Regions from separate parts of the Virgibacillus sp. M23 genome, predicted to be linked through region 1. Evidence: predicted binding sites of a transcription regulator. Region 1 holds the regulator's gene; each other region holds the start of a gene.
The links. Region 1 encodes CtsR, which represses protease genes until heat stress. Its sites were predicted from a motif close to ATGGTCAATAAAGGTCAAACA; they were not measured.

Region 1 (4,823 bases):
CTAATTCTTCACGAAGTCGTTGTTCAGAATCACGAAGCGATGCTGCTTTTTCAAATTCCTGACTTTGTACAGCCGCATCCTTTTCTTTTCTTACTTCTTCCAGCTTTTGTTCTAGTTCCTTTAAATTAGGTGGTACCGTGTAGGAGCGTAAGCGTACCTTCGATCCAGCCTCGTCAATCAAGTCGATAGCTTTATCTGGTAAAAAGCGGTCTGTAATATAACGATCAGATAGACTTGCAGCTGCTTCAATCGCTTCATCGGTTATCGTCACGCGATGATGTGCTTCATAACGATCACGTAAACCATTTAAAATTTGGACGGTTTCCTCTAACGTCGGTTCATCTACCTGTATAGGTTGAAATCTACGTTCTAGCGCTGCATCTTTTTCAATATATTTACGGTACTCGTCAAGCGTTGTAGCTCCAATACACTGAAGCTCCCCACGGGCTAATGAGGGTTTTAGAATATTTGATGCATCAATCGCACCTTCAGCCCCTCCTGCGCCAATTAATGTATGCAACTCATCAATAAACAGTATAATATTTCCAGCCTGGCGAATCTCTTCCATAACCTTCTTTAATCGATCTTCAAATTCTCCACGATATTTTGTTCCCGCTACAACTGTACCCATATCCAGTGTCATCACTCGTTTGTCTCGTAATGTCTCTGGCACTTCGTTATTAATAATTTGCTGTGCAAGCCCTTCGGCTACGGCAGTCTTACCTACACCTGGTTCACCAATTAAAACTGGATTATTCTTAGTTCTACGACTTAACACTTGAATAACGCGCTCAATTTCTTTGCTACGGCCAATAACGGGGTCAATATTACCTTCTTTCGCACTTACCGTTAAATCACGAGCAAGTGAATCAAGCGTCGGCGTGTTTGCATTAGATTGTTGACCGCGCCCCTGTCTGTTAGCCTGGGATTCATTACTTCCAAGCAATTGTAGCACTTGTTGTCTAGCTTTATTTAGGCTAACACCTAAATTATTTAATACACGAGCAGCAACACCTTCTCCTTCACGAATAAGACCAAGCAATATATGCTCTGTACCTACATAGGAGTGGCCAAGCTTTCTTGCTTCATCCTGAGATAGCTCCACAACCTTTTTGGCACGGGGTGTATAATGTATTGACTGCATCGGTTGTTTGCCAACACCAATTAGCTTTTCAACCTCTTCTTGTATTTTTGAAATTTCCAGCCCTAAAGATTGCAATGCTTTTGCCGCAATCCCCTCTCCTTCACGTACAAGTCCAAGGAGGATATGTTCTGTACCAATATTATTATGGCCTAATCGTACGGCTTCTTCTTGAGATAAAGCTAACACCTTTTGTGCTCTTTCTGTAAAACGTCCAAACATCATATAAAAAATTCCTCCTATCTATTTCTCTAATTGTAAACGTTGGCGAATAAGTGATGCTCGTAATATATCACGTTCATTCGCTGTCAATGTCTTTTTGGCATATTGTTGTAGGAATCCTGGCTGAGTAAGTATCATTAATTCATTGAGGATATTTCGTGAAACATTTTTCACAAGGCCTAAATCAATTCCTAGGCGTACATTAGATAAGCATTTAGCAGCTTCTTTCGACTCCATGATCCTAGCATATTCCAAAACACCAAAGGAACGATAAATTCTATCCTCCATTTTGTCACTTGATTGCTCCATTAATTGTTTTCTAGCATATCTTTCATGCTCTATGAGCTGTTTTACGACACTTTGTAAATCCTCCACAATATCTTCTTCTGATTTTCCAAGTGTAATTTGATTAGATATTTGAAAAATATTACCTTGCGCTTCACTACCTTCTCCATAAATACCGCGGACTACAAGCCCTAACTGATTAATGGCAGGTATCATACGATTTATTTGTTTTGTTAAAACAAGAGCTGGTAGATGCATCATGACAGATGCACGCATCCCAGTACCTACATTAGTAGGGCAGCTCGTAAGGTATCCTCTTGTTTCATCAAAGGCATAATTAATTTTTTCTTCTAACCAATCATCAAATTCAAATGCCTTTTGCAACGCCTTAGATAATTGAAATCCTGGAAAGTACAGTTGCAAACGAATATGATCTTCCTCGTTGATCATCAAGGACACCTGTTCATTCTCAGAAATAAGTGTTGCAGCTGACTCTGAGTGCTTTGCCAATAATGGGCTGATTAAATGTTTTTCTACTAATACGCGTTTCTCAACTGCTGATAAGTCCCGGATAGAAATAAAGGAAATATTCTTATACTCGCTAAATGACTGATTTTCATATTTCTCTTTAAAGAAATTCCTTATTTCTTCTAATTGATTTGGCTCAGCAAGAATTGGATAAGCAATATTTGCAAAGTTCCTTGCAAGGCGAATACGACTACTTAGTACAATATCGCTATCTGGTCCTTCCTCCCTCATCCAAGGGCTAATAGCCTTATTCATAAATTGCTGTAGTGTCATGTATGATCACCTGCTCCCGAATCATCTTGCGCATGATTTAACGCTTTAATTTTATCTCTTATTTTAGCAGCCTCTTCAAATTCCTCATTCTCCACCAGCGTTTTTAGTTTTACTTTTAATTCTTCTGCTTGCTTCTTCTTATGCAAATCCCCACCTTGGCGTTTAGGGATTTTTCCGCTATGCTTTGTATTACCAGCATGTACTCGTCGGAAAATAGGGTCCAGACGATGATTAAACGTTTCGTAGCAAAGCGCACATCCAAATTTCCCTATTTGTTTGAATTCCGAGAAGGTCATTTCACATTTAGGACACTGTAGCTCTTTTACTTGCTGATAGGCTGACCCTTGAGGTCCCGCCATATTTGATGTATCAAAGTTAAAGAGCCCAGAAAGTAAATTATGCAATGAATATCCATCTTCTGGATATGTCAAATATCCTTTTTCTTTTGCACAAACTTTACATACATGCACTTCCATCTTTTGTCCCTGAATCAATTGTGTAAAGTGCAGTGTAGCAGGTCGTTCATGACATTCCTGGCATTCCATTTGCATTCCCCCCTACTTATTCAAATACTTTAGCGTATTCAGCATCGTTGTAAGTATGCGCGCACGAATTTCATCTCGTAACGGCAATTGAAATGCGAGTGTATTTCTATCAATAGCACTCAGCATAATTTTTGCTTCGCGTTCTGTAATAAGATTTTCTTCCAATAGCCTTTCTAACACATCGACAGATTTTTGTTGAGAAACTGTTGGATTAATCATTTCAATTATTTCATTGATTAATTCTGATTTATCTTGATGAATTACTCGCATAATACGAATATATCCACCACCACCACGTTTACTCTCCACTATATATCCTTTTTCCACAGTAAAGCGCGTATTAATCACATAATTTATCTGTGAGGGGACACATTGAAATTGATCAGCGATCTCGCTTCGTTTAATTTCAATCACATTTTTTCCTTTAGCCTGAAGTATCTGTTTTAAATAATTTTCTATCACATCTGAAATATTACTCATATGCCCACCCCCTTTTTAGCTGCATCCTTTGACTTTGACTATCTTTGACTTTACCTTTATTATACGTCAAAATCGAGAAGATGCAAATACCTTGTTCTATGTTTATTCTAGACAAAAATCACCATTACGAAACCTATGAATGAACGAGATCTCTATCATTTCTTCTATTAAAAAAAGAACCTTACACCATATTATATGTTGTAAAGTTCTTCTAGCAGCCCCATTTACTTAAGCTCAGATATATTTTTCACATGATCTACTTTAGAAATTTCCTCAAATAAAGAAATTCGATCTAGATCTGGCTTTCTTTCTATTTTAATAAAAATATTTCGCAAGTCGTTTTCTATTTTAATAATCTCTACTTTTTTTATGGTTAAATCGAATTTTTCCAACGCTGAAACAAGCTCATTCACCTTTAGATCGGGTAAGGTGACAATCTCAATTAAGTGGGAAGTCCCCCCCTTTGTAAATAGTCGCTCAAAATTATTAAGAAAAATTAAACTTAGTAAAATGATAAATGTCGTAAAAACAGCAGCTGCGTACATGCCGGCACCAACCACAAGCCCTATACCAGCAACTGTCCATATGGAAGCAGCAGTTGTTAAACCGCGAATTGCGCCACCATAAACAATAATTGTTCCTGCTCCCAGAAAACCTATCCCGCTTATTACATAGGATGGTATTCTCGCAGGATCGAATCGAACGTTATCATACTCCATAAATGACTCAAATCCAAATAAGGAAAGTAGCATCATTAAACAGGCTCCGACCCCAACTAAGATATGTGTGCGAAAACCGGCTGAATGATTCTTTACTTCTCTTTCAAATCCAATTAACCCAGAAAGAACTAACGCAATTAATACACGTAACATAATAAGATAAAAATGATCACCCAATAATTCGTCTAAAAAAGCTTGCAATTTTCGCACCCCCCTGTCCATTTTTCCCTTCATTTTACATGAATCTAAATAAAAGGTATAGTGGCATCTTTTTATATTTTTCTCTTATATATATGATTAAACCTTGCTATTTATCATAATACTACTGGCCAAATATTTTACATAAGAACAAATGGAGCGAGTCAACGGAGGTAAAGGAATCACGGTGAGCTTGCGAGCCGATGATGACTTAGATTAGGGTTATTCGTGAAGTTACCTTGTTTCTGGGTGCTAGAGCCGGGTGGACGCGGCTCAACACGCCCATATTTATACACAGGATCAAATTTAATTAACTCCTAGACTACAAAAAAGACTGAGTAAAAAAATTCACTCAGTCTTCCTTCTTGTTCGCCTGGCGGCGTCCTACTCTTGCAGGGGCAAAGCCCCAACTACCATCGGCGCTGGAGAGCT
Region 2 (4,823 bases), on a different contig from region 1:
TTACTAGATAATCAAGGCTTACTTTCATTATCTCTATGGTCACCCACTCACCAGCACACCGATGCCCCATAAAATAATCTCCCCCACCTTGTGGAATAAAGTCAAATAAGCCACCATCCCATGTAGTAAACCGATCAGGGTTGAACACATCAGGGTTCTCCCAAATGTTTGGATCGTGATTGGTACCATAAAGATCTAGTAAGGTTAACGTACCTTCTTCAAATTTATACCCTTTCCAAATGAAATCGTTTTTTACCAGTCCGGCGACAAAAGGAAAAAATGGATAGAATCGCCGAACTTCTTGTATGAACTTCAGAGAATATTTCTCATCACTCCTTTCAAGCTTCTTCGTTTCGTTTGGATAATGATAAACTGTTAAAGCAATAAAATTGATGAATATAGCAATCGCTACAAGTGGCCGTAAGATATTAATCACTTCTACAGCAACTGTATCTGTATCAAGAGAATTCCCATATGGATCGTGATACCTAATAAATTTGTACAAAATACTATTTTCAGATACATTCACTTTTCCATCACGAATCTCTTCAACGAGTTTCCCTACCCACTTTTCTATACGATTTCTAGCATTCCTTCCTAGCCAATGGGTGGGGCCAATAGCTGCTACTGACTCGAACATTGCCCCTAAATCTTTCGTTACCCCTTTTACTTTATTTGCTGACACGGGTATACTTATCCATTCGCAGGCTGTTCTGCACATAATTTCCTTAACTTCTTCATAAAAAATAACCTTATCCATTTGCACCCATTTATCTACCGCTAACTTCCATTGTTTTCTTATAATTCCAGTCAATCTGTCCAGTTCATTGGAAGACATGATCGACATAAACATTTCCTTACGTTGTCTATGGGCTTGTCCATCTAAAGCCTGAACTCCATTCTTACCGAATAATGTTTGTACTGCCCGATTAGGAGCTGCATCTTTTCTTTTAAATTTCTCGTTGTCATAAAATATTTCTGCTGCTTCTTTACCTCCCATGCAAATCGCTTTTTTTCCAACTAGCCTTGTCTCGAAAATATCACAACTAAAAATTTGACGTCTATTTAAGATATACCTATATCCTTCTCTTATAAGACTTAAAGTATGATCTATTCCTTCTTCTCGAGGTATTTGACTTCTATACGACATATGATCCAACTCCATTTTCGAGTAATGATCTTAATTTTTGTAGATTATCCCCGGTTTATTCGCAAAAATACAAGGACAATCGTTCGTGAAGGTATGACACAGCTTCTACTTATTAAGATTAAAGGTAACTACGCTTGCTTGAATACATGTGCAACTAAGACACACGCAGGAATTAAAAAGACAAGGCTTCCGCGGACTGCACTCGTCCGGCTGTAGTGAAAATCAACTGTATTCCACTATTAACATATAAATTATTCTATATTTAATAGGCTGGATGGTTAATGAAATTGACTTCATTTAAATCTTAATCTGTTTCTAACTGAAAAAATTGCAAAAAATATTGCAAACAAAAAACACGTATAAATCTTGATACTTCAAGATTTATACGTGTTTTATTACTTATTTTATTATCTTCTTCTACGATCATAATTACGCGCCCGGAGGGATTCGAACCCCCGACTCACGGTACCGGAAACCGTTGCTCTATCCCCTGAGCTACGGGCGCATGTACTATTCACTAATTAAGACACATAGAATATTATAACGTCATATTAGTAGTTACACAAGTATTTTTAGTTATCATAGGTTTATTTTTGACAATTATGGGAATGATGGAAGTGTATTTTCATTGGTTACGAGTTAAACTTTTTGTTTGACCTTTTTTGACCTATTAGTTATGATAAATATATCCGATCTAATGGATATTCGAATAGATAAGGGAGGATTTTACATGAATTTAATACCTACAGTTATTGAACAAACAAATCGTGGAGAGCGTGCCTACGATATTTACTCACGCTTACTAAAAGATCGTATCATTATGCTAGGGAGTGCCATCGATGATAATGTGGCAAATTCCATTGTAGCACAATTACTATTCCTTGAAGCAGAGGATCCAGGAAAAGATATCTCGTTATACATTAATTCACCAGGTGGATCTATCACTGCTGGTATGGCTATATATGATACCATGCAATTTATTAAATCTGACGTCTCCACAATCTGCACAGGGATGGCAGCATCTATGGGTGCATTCTTACTTGCAGCAGGTGAAAAAGGGAAACGCTTTGCATTACCAAACAGTGAAGTTATGATTCACCAACCGCTTGGAGGGACACAAGGCCAAGCTACAGACATTGAAATTCACGCACGTAGAATCATCCAAATGCGTGAAAAAATTAATGAAATTCTTTCAGAGCGTACTGGTCAACCAATAGATGTTATCGAGCGAGATACAGATCGCGATAATTTTATGTCAGCTCATAAATCTGTTGAGTATGGTCTGATTGATAAAATAATGGAACGTAAACCAGAATAGTTTTATTCAAAAAATCCCTTTCACAAAAAGAAAGGGATTTTTTATTACTTTTTGGCAACAAAGGAAGTAAGTTGTGACAATGCTGCTTCTTCATCTGCTCCTTCTGCGATCAACGTAATCTGTTCTCCAGTAGTTATCGCTAAGCTCATCAAGCCCATGATACTCTTTGCATTCACTTTTTTACCATTTTTCTCAAGAAATATATGAGATGTATATCGGTTAGCCTCCTGTACAAATTCTGCTGCAGGTCTCGCTTGTAAGCCAGTTGTCAGTTCCACCTTAATTGACCTCTCAACCAAATACCTCATCCTCCCCTTAAATGAAAACGCTATCAAATATTACATAAATAGAACGAAATATGGTGATTCAGTGGAATTTCCCACTGAATCACGAAGGGCTACATTAAACTACAAGATTTTAAATTATCCGTATTATATCATGAATGGTAATCAAATTAAACAATTACTGTAAAACTTCACCTTTTTTAATTTTTTCAGCAAAAGCATCGATTTTTTTCAAGCGATGGTTTACACCTGATTTTGATATTTTACCACTTGTAACTAATTCACCAAGCTCCTTTAGGGAGACATCCTGATGTTTTACACGTAAAACTGCGATTTCCCTGAGTTTTTCCGGTAACTGATCTAAACCAACTGTACGTTCAATTAGGTTAATGTTTTCTATTTGACGAAATGCTGCACCAATCGTTTTATTTAAATTAGCCGTTTCACAATTAACAAGTCGATTAACAGAGTTTCTCATATCACGCACAATTCGTACATCCTCAAACTTAAATAAAGCATTATGTGCACCGATAATGCTAAGAAATTCCGTAATCTTTTCTGCTTCTTTCATATATACGATATATCCATTTTTCCTTTCCAGCTTACGAGCATGTAAATCAAACGCATTAAGTAAATCACAAAGTGCATCATTATGCTCCTGATAAAAGTTAAATACTTCCAAATGATAGGAAGATGTCTCCGGATTATTAATGGAGCCACCTGCAAGAAACGCTCCACGTAAATAGGCACGCTTGCAACAAGATTTTTTTACGTATCTCTCGGATATATTCCTTGTAAAGGTATAGGGCTCTTGCAATATAGTTAAATCCTTTAATAAAGAACGCACATCTTCCTTTAGCCGAACAATATAAACATTATTTTTCTTTAATTTCATTTTTTTGCGTACTAATAACTCTACAGGTAGAGCATATGTTGACTTAATTAATGTATAAATTCTTCTCGCAATAGCTGCGTTCTCCGTCTGTACGTCTAAGGTGTATTCTTGCTTGGATAGGGATATCGCTCCATTCATACGGATGAGTGCAGCCAATTCTGCATGCATACAGCAATCATCTATATCGATGGCTGTTAATTCCTTTTTTATCTCAGAAGCAAAAGACAATCATATCCCCCCTTTACTTGTATTCTTAGCTATCCATTATTTTTTAAAATAGAATATAATAATGATGCAACTTTATGATTATCATGTCGTAATGTAGATTGAGTTGGATCAATTATATCCCCTTCAATAATTCTTAAGCCCATTTCTAATAAACGATCTGTATCATAAATAACCGGGGCTGCATTTTCCTCCGCATACATATCACGAACCGTCTGCTCTATCGGTTCATTATGCACCACAATTGCATCAACACTCTTTTCACCAATATGATCTCGTATTGCCTGAACATGGTCTGCTGCTGTATAACCTGTTGTTTCTCCAGCCTGTGTCATAACGTTACAAACATAAACTACCTGACCTGTTGTATGACGGATAGCTTCATCAATTTGTGGCATAATGATTGTCGGCATTATACTTGTGTATAAGCTACCAGGAGCAATAACAATTAGATCTGCCTTTTTTAAGGCACGGACTGCATTTGGTAGTGGTTGAACAGGTTGTGGGCTTAAAAACACACGCTCAATTCTTTTCTTTGATAATGGAATATTTGATTCACCTGAAATAATAGTGCCATCCTCCATCTCCGCATGTAATGACATGTTATCATTGGAAATAGGGTAAATCTTCCCTTTGACATTTAAAACACGTGAGATCTCACGAATTCCCATATTAAAATTACCTGTAATTGATGTCATTGCAGCAAGTAGCAAATTTCCCATGGAATGGCCGGATAATCCATTACCAACACTAAAGCGATGCTGGAATAACTCGATGAGCATTGGTTCTGCATCTGATAGTGCAGCAATTACATTACGAATATCACCAGGAGCTGGAATTGCCATTTCATTTCGTAATCTACCTGTACTGCCGCCATCATCAGCTACCGTCACAAGTGCCGTTAATTGAATAGGCAGATCTTTTAAGCCACGTAGTAAAACTGGCATTCCT
Region 3 (4,823 bases), on a different contig from region 1:
GAGGAAGCGTAAATCTGAGCATTTAGTGATACGGACTGAGCGAATTTTGCTCCGTTTTTCTTATGATGGATTCCATAAACACCTGTTTTTATTGGAACAGGAGACTTCACTAAAAGCAAAAGTGTAATCTTTAACGATAGAATAAAAATATGTAGTAAAGGAGATAGTAAAAAGAAAAACAGGTGGGGTAATATGAAAAAATACATGATGCTGACAGTCCTTGTTTTTCTGATTGTTTCTTTTGATATGTTGCCATCCGTTTCAGCGAATGGCTATGGCTGGGGGTATAAGAAGAATAGTGATCATAAGCTCCCTGATATCGGTGAATATCAAGACATGCTTAAAAAATATGGTGCTTATTATGTAGATAACACTGGAGAAAAAACAATTTATCTGACATTTGATAATGGTTATGAACAGGGATACACAGATAATATATTAAATGTATTAAAAAAACAACAAGTACCAGCAACGTTTTTTGTAACGGGTCACTATGTGGAAAGCGAACCAGACTTAGTAAAGCGTATGGTTGATGAGGGACATATCGTAGGAAATCATTCCTATCATCATCCTGATTTCTCTATTATGGATAAAGAGGCAATTAAAGAAGAACTGGAAACATTGGAAGATGCAGTAGCTGAAGTATCTGATCAGAAAGAAATAAAATATCTCCGACCTCCAAGAGGTATGTTTAACGAGAATACATTAAAATGGTCGAAAGAACTAGGCTATATTCATATTTTTTGGTCGTTGGCATTCAAGGACTGGGAGACAAAGAAGCAAAAGGGCTGGAAGTATGCATTCGAACAGACGATGGATCAGGTACATCCTGGTGCAATTATTTTATTGCATACGGTTTCATCGGATAATGCTGAAGCACTTGATCGTATAATTACCGAATTAAAAAAGCAAGGATATCGCTTTAAAAGTTTGGATGATCTTGTCCTAAAGGATCAATTACCAAAAGCAATCTATGGGCTATAAGTCAGCTTAAATAGATATTCTATAAAATACAGTGAATAGAAATGCGAACGTCGGTAGAGAGAGTAACAGAGGCGATGCTTCGTCGTTAGTAAAGTTACTCAAAGGAGCCTGAACCATTACCCACGAAAATCAGCTGCTTAGAAGAAAGCTGAGACAGACGTTCTATATAAAAATAATAAGATTAGTGGGTAAGGTCATCGACGGGTGATCTTATCCACTCACTAATTAATGTTTCACTTTATCATTGACTTTTGAGGTAGTTATTTTTGTTCCTACTCAGATCGTAACTTAATAATATTTTATTTATAATTTTCCAAACTTTTGATATACTGATGAAAAGCATACAAGGAGTTGGACATTATGAATAAAGAAGATCTGATTGCTCCATATAATTATAATATTGTCATGGAAATGGAACGTCATGCAAATGACCCAACTAAAGTTGCCTTGATTTGGGAAAATGAAGGTGGAGTTCATAAGGAAATTACATATAGTGAATTAATGCGGAATGTAAATAAAATTGGAAACGCTTTCTTGGAGAGTGGCTTGCAAAAAGGAGACAAAATTCTTGTGATGATACCTCGCTTGGTAAAAGCTTATGAGGTCTATTTAGCAGCTCTTAAAACAGGAATCATTATTATTCCAAGCTCAGAAATGCTGAAGACAAAGGATTTACAGTATCGTGTTACACATGGAGGGGTTCGTGGAGTTGTAAGTTATTATCCGTATGTTGAACAATATTATGGTATTAGCGAATATGATCAGTTACAAAAAATTGTAATTGGTGAGCCTGTGGATGGTTGGCTTTTTCTTGAAGGATTAATGGAAGATGCATCAGATCAATTAGAATTGGCATTAACCTGTAAAGATGATATTGCGTTTTTACCGTATACGTCAGGAACAACTGGCAATCCCAAAGGTGTAGTGCATACACATGGCTGGGGATATGCTCATCTGAAAACAGCTGCAAAAAACTGGCTAGCAATAAACGAAGGAGATAAGGTTTGGGCAACAGCTGGTCCAGGATGGCAGAAATGGGTTTGGAGCCCATTATTATCTGTGTTAGGTTCAGGAGCAACAGGATTTATTTATCATGGAAAATTTGACGCGGAAAAATATCTACAGTTACTGCAGGAACAAGAAATTAATGTACTTTGCTGCACACCTACGGAATACCGAATCATGGCAAAACTCGACAATTTGGAAGAATACGAGCTTCCTGCCTTACATAGTGCTGTTTCGGCTGGTGAGCCATTGAATGTGGAGGTAATCAATACATTTCAGCATTATTTTAATGTAACGGTTCGTGATGGGTATGGACAAACGGAGAACACATTACTACTTGGATTTATGAAGAATATGGATGTGAGACCAGGGTCAATGGGAAAACCAACTCCGGGTAATGAGGTCGATATTATTGATGAAAATGGTATTCCCGTTCAAGTTGGGGAGATTGGCGATATTGCAGTAAAGCTCGATTGCCCAGCCTTGTTTCGAGAGTATTATCAAGATACAGAACGGACTTCTATGTCAAGACGTGGCGATTACTATGTGACAGGAGATCAGGCTTCTAAGGATGAGGAAGGTTATTTCTGGTTTGAAGGAAGAAGCGATGATATCATTATTAGTTCAGGATATACAATTGGTCCTTTTGAAGTAGAGGATGCATTGGTTAAGCATCCATCTGTCCAAGAATGTGCTGTTGTAGCAAGTCCCGATGAAATACGGGGGAACATTGTAAAAGCCTTTGTGGTGTTACGTCAATCTCAAGCAATAGGATCAGAGTTAGTCAAGGAGTTGCAAGAGCATGTTAAAACTTTAACTGGTCCATATAAATATCCAAGAGAAATTGAATTTATTGATGAATTACCAAAGACTACTTCTGGGAAAACAAGAAGAGTTGAATTACGTAATCGAGAAAAATTCAAGGTAAATGAATAGAAATGGTTAAAGAGGGCTCATATGCTCTCTTTTTTGTAGTCTAGGAAATTATAAAAGGAGTCAGCTGTCCAGAAACTAGGCGATTTCACGAATCGCCCTTTGATAAGTCATCATTGACTCGCAAGCACTCTCCGCTGGCTCGCTCCAGTCGCTACGTTTCTAATCGGGTGCTTTCGCTTTTGTTCCTTCGCATAGCCATGTTTTATAAACTCATTTATGTGGGAATGTTACTAGTGAGCATCGTAAAAAAAATTAATCAAAATGCTTGAAAGTCAAAAAAGGTCAGAGTATAATAATAGTCAAAGGTCAAATATAGTCAAAGTCAAACTTTTAATGATTACAATAAACATATTTCTAAGGAGGAATGGAAATGCTTTGTCAAAACTGTAAACAAAACGAAGCTAGCATTAATGTTGCAATGAATATCAATAGTCAGCATATGCAAATGCACCTATGTAATGAATGCTTTCGTGAAATCCAAGGGCAAATGATGAATTCCAATGACTTCTTCTCACAATCCCCATTTGAACATATGAATGGTTTTCAAGCGAATGGATCTCCGAAAATGGGGACAAGAACAAAACAAAAAAACGGAAACCGAGGTAATGGATTAATTGATCAGCTTGCAAAAAACGTAACACATGCAGCAAGGGCTGGTTTGATTGATCCGGTAATCGGCAGAGATAAAGAAGTCAAACGAGTTGTTGAAACTTTAAATCGTAGAAATAAAAATAATCCCGTATTAATAGGAGAGCCTGGTGTTGGTAAAACTGCGATTGCAGAAGGCTTGGCACTTAAAATTACAGAAGGAGATGTGCCTACAAAATTAATCAATAAAGAAATTTATATGCTAGATGTGGCATCACTTGTTGCTAATACGGGTGTTCGTGGTCAATTTGAAGAACGTATGAAACAATTAATTAACGAATTACAAGAACGTCAAGATGTTATCTTATTTGTTGATGAAATACACCTATTAGTTGGAGCAGGCACTGCAGAAAGCTCGCAAATGGATGCAGGAAATATTTTAAAACCTGCACTAGCCAGAGGTGAATTACAATTAATTGGTGCTACAACATTAAAAGAATATCGTCAAATTGAGAAAGATGCGGCACTAGAACGTAGATTACAGCCCATCATTGTAAAAGAACCTTCAAGTGAAGAAGCAGTTCAGATATTACAGGGTATTAAGGATCGTTATGAGAAATTCCATGAGGTTCGTTATTCTGATGAAGCTATTCGGGCATTTGTAACACTTTCAAAACGATATATTCAAGATCGTTACTTGCCTGATAAAGCGATTGATTTGATGGATGAAGTTGGTTCACGTTTGAATCTAGCTAATGCTTCGAAAGACTCTGATACAATAAACCAACGATTAGAAGAAATTATTAAAGAGAAAGAAGAAGCTGCTGAAAGAGAAGATTATGAACGTGCTGCAAATTTAAGATATCAAGAAATACAGTTGCAAAAACAACTAGATAAAGCGAAAGATGAAGAACAAATTATCGATGTAGATATTTCCGATATTCAATTGATTGTTGAAGAAAAAACTGGGATACCTGTTACAAAGCTTCAAGCTGATGAACAAGAAAAAATGAAAAACATTGGTGAAAACCTAAGTGCAAAAGTGATTGGACAAGATGTAGCTGTAGATAAAGTTGCCAAAGCGATTCGTCGTAGTCGAGCAGGCTTAAAATCAAATTATCGACCAATTGGTTCTTTCCTTTTCGTTGGACCAACTGGTGTTGGTAAAACAGAACTAACAAAAGCCTTAGCGGAAGAATTATTTGGCTCCAGAGATTCGTTAATCCGTCTTGATATGAGTGAGTATATGGAGAAACATGCTGTATCAAAAATCATTGGTTCACCTCCAGGCTATGTAGGTCATGAAGAAG

Region 2: clpP (ATP-dependent Clp endopeptidase proteolytic subunit ClpP) is a predicted target of CtsR. The motif match lies at 1,800-1,820, and genes of this name have one in related genera.
Region 3: RVS70_RS14220 (ATP-dependent Clp protease ATP-binding subunit) is a predicted target of CtsR. The motif match lies at 3,194-3,214, and genes of this name have one in related genera.

Annotation. Positions count from the first base shown of each region.
Region 1 covers NZ_JAWDHA010000017.1:64,791-69,613, forward strand. The annotation lists gene clpC (ATP-dependent protease ATP-binding subunit ClpC) at 1-1,366, opposite strand, end outside; gene RVS70_RS09185 (protein arginine kinase) at 1,385-2,449, opposite strand; gene RVS70_RS09190 (UvrB/UvrC motif-containing protein) at 2,446-2,994, opposite strand; gene RVS70_RS09195 (CtsR family transcriptional regulator) at 3,007-3,474, opposite strand; gene RVS70_RS09200 (MgtC/SapB family protein) at 3,699-4,346, opposite strand; rRNA gene rrf (5S ribosomal RNA) at 4,763-4,823, opposite strand, start outside.
Region 2 covers NZ_JAWDHA010000012.1:57,948-62,770, forward strand. The annotation lists gene RVS70_RS07195 (cytochrome P450) at 1-1,150, opposite strand, end outside; tRNA gene RVS70_RS07200 (tRNA-Arg) at 1,583-1,655, opposite strand; gene clpP (ATP-dependent Clp endopeptidase proteolytic subunit ClpP) at 1,881-2,468, shown strand; gene RVS70_RS07210 (HPr family phosphocarrier protein) at 2,513-2,767, opposite strand; gene whiA (DNA-binding protein WhiA) at 2,931-3,875, opposite strand; gene RVS70_RS07220 (gluconeogenesis factor YvcK family protein) at 3,905-4,823, opposite strand, start outside.
Region 3 covers NZ_JAWDHA010000038.1:76-4,898, forward strand. The annotation lists gene pdaA (delta-lactam-biosynthetic de-N-acetylase) at 193-984, shown strand; gene mbcS (acyl-CoA synthetase MbcS) at 1,345-2,925, shown strand; gene RVS70_RS14220 (ATP-dependent Clp protease ATP-binding subunit) at 3,296-4,823, shown strand, end outside.